2 linked regions of the Pseudovibrio sp. Tun.PSC04-5.I4 genome follow. The protein of the gene in region 1 interacts with the protein of each later gene in a pairwise test. Links are inferred from orthologs where the notes say so. Each region holds a gene or a part of one and is shown on either strand. Other genes may lie near its edges. The genes, in order: leuS and ligA.

Region 1 (3,454 bases):
GCCCGGCCATTTACCCATGGCTTCCTGAACGCGGTTCTCACCAAACACGCGCTGACCAGCTTCCAGCACAGGCTTAATATCTGATGCTTCAAAGGTTTTCGAAACTGCAATCAAACAGGCAGAACCACTTGGACGCTCAGCATCCATCTCTGCTTTCTCGATATTTTCTTTCACCTCTTTAAGGCGTAGTGCAGCTGCGTCGCTCATTTCTAACTCCGGGCAAAAATACATAGTGGGGACATGAAATGCGCGTGCCAAGGCCCAAAAGCAAGAGTAGTTGCACACCATTGAGAAAATTCTGACTAAACTCCTAGGTTTTTCCTCTGTCTACCGCTTGACCAAGCCAACAATTTCTGGTGACAGTTCCAGCAAATGTAATTTGCTTGTTCAGGGCAGAAATCAAACATACGGCGGAATAAATGGCTACGGATAGGTACAATGCACGCGCAACCGAAGCGCGCTGGCAAAAAGCATGGGACGAACAAGAAATCTTCCTGACGGACAACGATGATCCGCGGGAGAAGTACTACGTACTAGAGATGTTCCCTTACCCATCCGGTCGTCTGCACATGGGGCACGTTCGCAATTACTCCATGGGTGACGTTGTTGCACGTTTCAAACGTGCTCGCGGATACAATGTCCTGCACCCAATGGGTTGGGACGCATTTGGTATGCCTGCGGAAAACGCGGCGGCTGAAAAAAAGGTACACCCAAAAGGGTGGACCTACGACAACATCGCGACAATGCGCGGTCAGCTGAAGACCATTGGTCTTTCTTTCGACTGGAGCCGCGAATTTGCGACCTGCGACGTAGATTACTACGCACAGCAGCAAGCCCTGTTCTTGGACTTCCTCGAAGCTGGCTTGGTTTACCGTAAAAACGCAAAGGTAAACTGGGATCCTGTCGACATGACTGTTCTCGCCAACGAGCAGGTTATCGACGGCAAAGGCTGGCGCTCTGGAGCTCTTGTTGAGCAAAAAGACCTGACACAGTGGTTCTTCAAGATCTCAGATCACTCAGAAGACCTGCTGGAAGCAATCGACACACTGACAGATTGGCCAGAAAAAGTTCGCTTGATGCAGAAAAACTGGATCGGCAAGTCTGTTGGCTTGAAGGTGCATTTCGAGTTTACCGAAACCGCTCCAACCGGCGACGATACTCTGGAGATCTTCACCACCCGTCCAGATACGCTGTATGGCGCATCCTTCATGGGCTTGTCTCCAGATCACCCAATCACGCAAAAACTGGCCGAAACCAAAACTGACCTTCAGAAATTCATCGCTGAATGTCGCCGTATTGGTACAACAGCTGAAGCAATTGAAACGGCTGAGAAGCTTGGCTTCGACACTGGCCTGCGCGTCAAGCACCCGCTTGACCCGTCATGGGAACTGCCAGTCTACGTCGCAAACTTCATTTTGATGGACTATGGCACAGGCGCCATCTTCGCTTGTCCGGCCCACGATCAGCGTGATCTGGACTTTGCTCACAAATACGACCTGCCAGTGAAAGCCGTTGTTTTGCCTGCAGGGGAAGACCCGGCCCTATTTGAAGTTGGAACAGAAGCCTACACAGGCGAAGGCTCCATCTTCAATTCCGATTTCATGACTGGCATGTCCATCGAAGATGCCAAAAACACGATCTCGGATAAACTGGAAAATCAGACCGCAAAAGGTCAGCAGCAAGCACATCGTGAGACAAACTACCGTCTGCGCGACTGGGGTATCTCCCGGCAGCGTTACTGGGGTTGTCCAATTCCTGTCATCCACTGTGATGACTGTGGTGTTCAGCCTGCGCCGAAGGAAAGCCTGCCAGTTGTTCTGCCGGATGATGTGACGTTCGATCGTCCCGGCAATCCGCTGGATCGTCACCCAACATGGCGCAATGTGAAATGCCCGTGTTGTGGCAAAGATGCTCAACGCGAAACGGATACCATGGACACCTTCGTGGATTCATCCTGGTACTTTGCGCGCTTCACCGATCCAAAAAACAGCAACCCGACTGACCCGAAAACGGCCAGCGAATGGCTGCCTGTTGACCAGTACATCGGCGGTGTTGAGCACGCGATTTTGCACCTGCTCTATTCTCGCTTCTTTGCTCGTGCCATGCAGATCACCAAACACCTTGATATCAAAGAGCCATTCAAAGGCCTCTTCACTCAAGGCATGGTGAACCACGAGACTTATAAGGATGCCGATGGAAAATGGATAACACCAGCCGAGATTAACATCACAGGCACCGAGGGGGATAGGAAAGCCGCTCATGCTGAAACTGGCGCACCTATTACCATCGGCTCCATCGAGAAGATGTCTAAGTCGAAAAAGAACGTTGTTGATCCAACAGATATTATCGATACTTACGGCGCTGATACTGCACGTCTGTTCGTTCTGTCAGATAGCCCGCCAGAGCGGGACATCATCTGGACCGAAGACGGTGTAATCGGCGCATGGCGCCACGTGCAACGTGTATGGCGTATCATCAATGAGGTTTTCTCCAAGACTGAAGCCAATACCGTTAAACCAGCAGAGTTTGGTGAGGACGCAACTGCACTACGGCGAGTTTCACATAAAACACTTGCTGCAATCACAAAAGACTTTGAAAACCTCGGCTTCAACCGTGCTGTTGCGCGTCTTTATGAATTCACAAACGCTATCAGCAAAGCTCTTCAGGCTGACCTGTCTAAGCCAGATATGGCTTATGCAGTGCGTGAGGCAGCTGGCTTCATCTTGCAGCTCATGGAACCAATCACACCTCACCTTTCCGAAGAATGTTGGTCATTGCTCGGCAATGAAGGCTTAGTTTCCACTGCAAATTGGCCTGCGCTGGAAGAAGAATTGCTCGTAGAAAATACCATTACGCTTCCGATTCAAATCAATGGGAAGAAAAAAGGTGAGCTAACAGTAGCAAGAGACTCTTCCAAAGAGCAGGTAGAAGAAGCTACTCTAGCGCATGAGGCTGTTCAGAAGGCTCTGGATGGCAAGGCTCCGCGTAAAATCATCGTGGTACCTCAGAGGATTGTAAATGTCGTTGTTTGATCGCCCTGCTAATTCAGGACGCCTTTCCCGTCGGGTACTTCTCGGCGGGGCAACACTTGTTGCGGGTGCCCTTCTTCTTTCCGGATGTCAGTTCCGCCCACTATATGGTGTTAGCCCAACATTAACAGGTGATGGAACTGTTGAAGAGCAAACCGTTCAAGGTCAGCTCGCCGCTATCTCAATTGATTTTCCGGGCTACGGCGATACCAGTAATATCAAGCGGATCAATCAGGTTCTCCGTAACCACTTGATCTTTGCATTCAATCGCGGTGGCAAGGGTCTTCCTTCCAAGTATCAGTTGGAAATTCTGACAGATAAACGCAGAGCCGAAGTTGGGGTTGAACAGCTGGCTGATGTACCAACGGCTTACAGCATCACCGTAAACACCAGTTTCGTGCTTTCAGATAAGGCTACCGATAAAA
Region 2 (3,230 bases), 1.0 Mb from region 1 along the record:
ATAATTTCCCCGTTGGGCCGATCTTCACTGCTTTGGCCTTGATGGTTGTGATTGTGCGTATGGTCAGCTCCTGCGAGGTGCTTGGTGAGGAGGGGGATAACTTCCCTGAGGATGGGAATAATGATGAAGAACTGGGCGCGGCCTGAGAAAAGACCGTTTTTCAGAGGAACGCAGGGAAAACGTGAAAAACGCAGATCCACGCAAAGCAATTCACAAAACCTTGCAAAGTGAGACACGTGAATTCCTGTCCAAATCCATTGTTCTTGCTGGCTTGTAATCCTCAGGGGCGATAAGGATAATTCCCTTATAGATGACGAGACAGGTGGGTAGACCGGTGAGCCTTGCTGATACTTCTTTGAAAGACGTTGGAGCCTTAACTGCTGAGGACGCAGCGCTTGAGCTTGAGCGACTGGCAGGGCTGATTGCTGAATACGATAAAGCCTATCACACCGAAGATGCGCCTGTTGTTGACGATGCGACCTATGATGCCTTGCGCCGCCGCAATGTGGCGCTGGAAACTGCTTTTCCTGAGCTTGTGCGGGCAGATAGTCCAAGCGAACGGATTGGCGGGGCTGTTTCTGAAGGCTTTGGCAAAATCACCCATGCGGTGCCCATGCTTTCCTTGGACAATGCTTTTTCCGACGGTGATGTGCAGGACTTCATTGGCAAGGTGCGTCGCTTCCTGAAGTATGATCCGTTGATGGGCGCGCTTGCTGTCACGGCTGAGCCCAAGATTGACGGCCTCTCCCTATCATTGCGCTATGAAAACGGCAGGTTGGTTTATGCGGCAACGCGGGGTGATGGCACCACGGGTGAAAATGTAACGTCTAACGCGCTGACAATTCAGGATATTCCGCAGGTGTTGCCTGCTGGCGTGCCGGATGTGGTTGAGGTGCGCGGTGAAGTTTACATGGCACATGCTGATTTTGCATCGCTCAATGCCCGTATGGAAGCCAATGGCGGCAAGGTGTTTGCTAACCCGCGCAATGCGGCGGCGGGCTCGCTGCGTCAGTTGAATTCGGAGATCACCAAGACCCGCCCGCTAAAGTTTTTCGCCTATGCATGGGGCGAAATGAGCGACATTTCTGCTGATACGCAGATGGGAATGGTGGAGTTGTTCGGGCAGTGGGGGTTCCAGATCAACCCGCTGATGAAACGCTGTGAGAGCGCCGAGGAATTGCTGAAAGTCTATCATGGAATTGAAGAGGACCGCTCTGGTCTCGGCTATGATATTGACGGCGTTGTTTACAAGGTGGACCGGTTGGATCTGCAGGGCCGTTTGGGTTTTGTATCCCGATCTCCACGGTGGGCAATTGCGCACAAATTCCCAGCAGAGCGAGCATTTACTACCCTCAATGCCATCGAGATACAGGTTGGGCGCACAGGGGCATTGGCGCCAGTTGCAAAGCTTGAGCCTGTTACCGTTGGCGGTGTTGTGGTTTCCAATGCATCGCTCCATAATGAAGACTACATTAAAGGCATCGGTCAGGACGGCGAATCTATTCGTGGTGGCAGGGACTTACGGGTTGGCGATACGGTCATTATCCAACGTGCTGGCGATGTTATTCCGCAGATCGTTGATGTTGATGTGAGCAAGCGTACTGCTGAATCGGTTTCATTTGAATACCCTGAAATCTGTCCTGCTTGCGGTTCTCATGCTGTTCGTGAAATAAACCCGAATTCAGGTAAGGTTGATGTCATTCGCCGCTGTACTGGCGGTTTGATTTGCCCTGCACAGGCTATTGAAAAACTAAAGCATTTCGTATCCCGCAATGCCTTGGATATTGAGGGTCTTGGCGAAAAACAGATTGAGGCGTTTTATGAGTATGACATGGACAAGGGCGGTGTTCGCAGCCCTGCCGACATATTCACGCTAGCAGAACGGGATAAGAGCTCATTTAACAAGTTAAGGAGCCGCGAAGGGTGGGGCGCTGTCTCGGCGCGTAAACTGTTCGATGCTATTGATGGCAAACGCCAAATTGAGTTGAACCGTTTGATTTTTGGCCTCGGAATTCGCCATGTCGGGGAGGGGAATGCCAAGCTGCTCGCTCGGGCTTATACCTCCTGGACTGGCTTTAATGAGGCCATGAATTCTGCGACGGATACGACTTCGGATGCCTATCGTGATCTCAACGATATTGATGGTATCGGCGGAACTGTTGCCAATGCCTTGGTTGAGTTCTTCGCGGAGGAACATAACCGAGAAGCCCTTGATGCTTTGCTGGCGGAAATTACACCACTTAATGTTGTTGTTGCCGATAGCTCAGGCAGCCCTGTTGCAGGTAAAACACTCGTGTTTACAGGTAGTTTGGAACGGATGAGCCGCGATGAAGCTAAGGCGCGGGCCGAAAGCTTGGGCGCGAAAGTATCAGGCTCGGTCTCCCAGAAAACGGATCTGGTGATTGCTGGACCTAAAGCAGGTTCCAAGCTTACCAAGGCACAAAGCCTTGGCATTGATGTTATCTCAGAGGACGACTGGTTCGAGCTTGTCGGCGACAATTAGAAGCAAAATGGTCAGGCTCTTATAAAATTCAGTCGTGGTCCGGGGTTTACCCCGGGCCGAACTTCAGTGTAGCGACTAGCTTTACTGAGGCTTCCGCTTTTTTACCGATGTAAACGAGCAGGTTTTTCTTGTCGTATTGCACGCTCATCTCAATTTTTTTGGAAACGTCTTTTTTGAGTTTATCATAAGCTTTGGTCACGTCATCACAAAGCTTTGCAAGTTTATCGTATTCCAGCTTTTTCTTGGCCACAACAGGTCTTGCTTTGATTAGTTTTTTGAGTTCAGTTTGAGAATCTATAAAATTCTGATCTTTCTTAGGGTCCAGTTTTTTTTCTACTAGCCTGCTTTCTATTACATCCAGCATTTGTTTTTTAGCACTGATCTCAGAATCCAAACGGCTCAAAGCATTAGCGTAGGTTAGAGCTGCTTTTTTCTTCTTCTCTACAGTTTCAATTTGCGTGCGTGCTTTGGCAAGTTCAGGAGCTGCGTCTACATGGTTGTCATAGGACTGCCGCATAGCTCCTTTGCCTTGAAAAATTGCTTTATCGAAGCGTCCTTTATCAGCAGAATTCAGGCCGACACGGCTATTAATCTGGCTCCAAAGCGAAGAGTAAGAGCCGTAAAAGTCGTCAAAGTTTTTGAATTTACACAATACCTGCGGCATGTTTTTTTCTCCATCAAGGTTGGGTTCGCATACTGCTAGATCTAACAATAATTCTGGAGACAA

What was found.
Region 2: the proteins of leuS (region 1) and ligA interact in binary tests that used the Escherichia coli proteins (3 or more experiments, as listed by UniProt). The link is inferred for Pseudovibrio sp. Tun.PSC04-5.I4 from one-to-one orthologs.

What each region holds. Positions count from the first base shown.
Region 1 is NZ_FNLB01000006.1:3,036,565-3,040,018, reverse strand. The notes cover bases 103-3,232. They hold leuS (leucine--tRNA ligase), read left to right. Parts: upstream 103-419; coding sequence 420-3,032; downstream 3,033-3,232. Other genes in these bases: lptE (LPS assembly lipoprotein LptE), read left to right, coding at 3,019-3,232; BLS62_RS19365 (YggS family pyridoxal phosphate-dependent enzyme), read right to left, coding at 103-207. Outside these bases: more of BLS62_RS19365, read right to left, coding at 1-102; more of lptE, read left to right, coding at 3,233-3,454.
Region 2 is NZ_FNLB01000006.1:4,070,226-4,073,455, forward strand. What follows is about bases 1-2,906. They hold ligA (NAD-dependent DNA ligase LigA), read left to right. Parts: upstream 1-310; coding sequence 311-2,503; downstream 2,504-2,906. Other genes in these bases: BLS62_RS24135 (glycosyltransferase family 87 protein), read left to right, coding at 1-146; BLS62_RS24145 (hypothetical protein), read right to left, coding at 2,550-2,906. Outside these bases: more of BLS62_RS24145, read right to left, coding at 2,907-3,230. UniProt on the Escherichia coli protein: DNA ligase that catalyzes the formation of phosphodiester linkages between 5'-phosphoryl and 3'-hydroxyl groups in double-stranded DNA using NAD as a coenzyme and as the energy source for the reaction.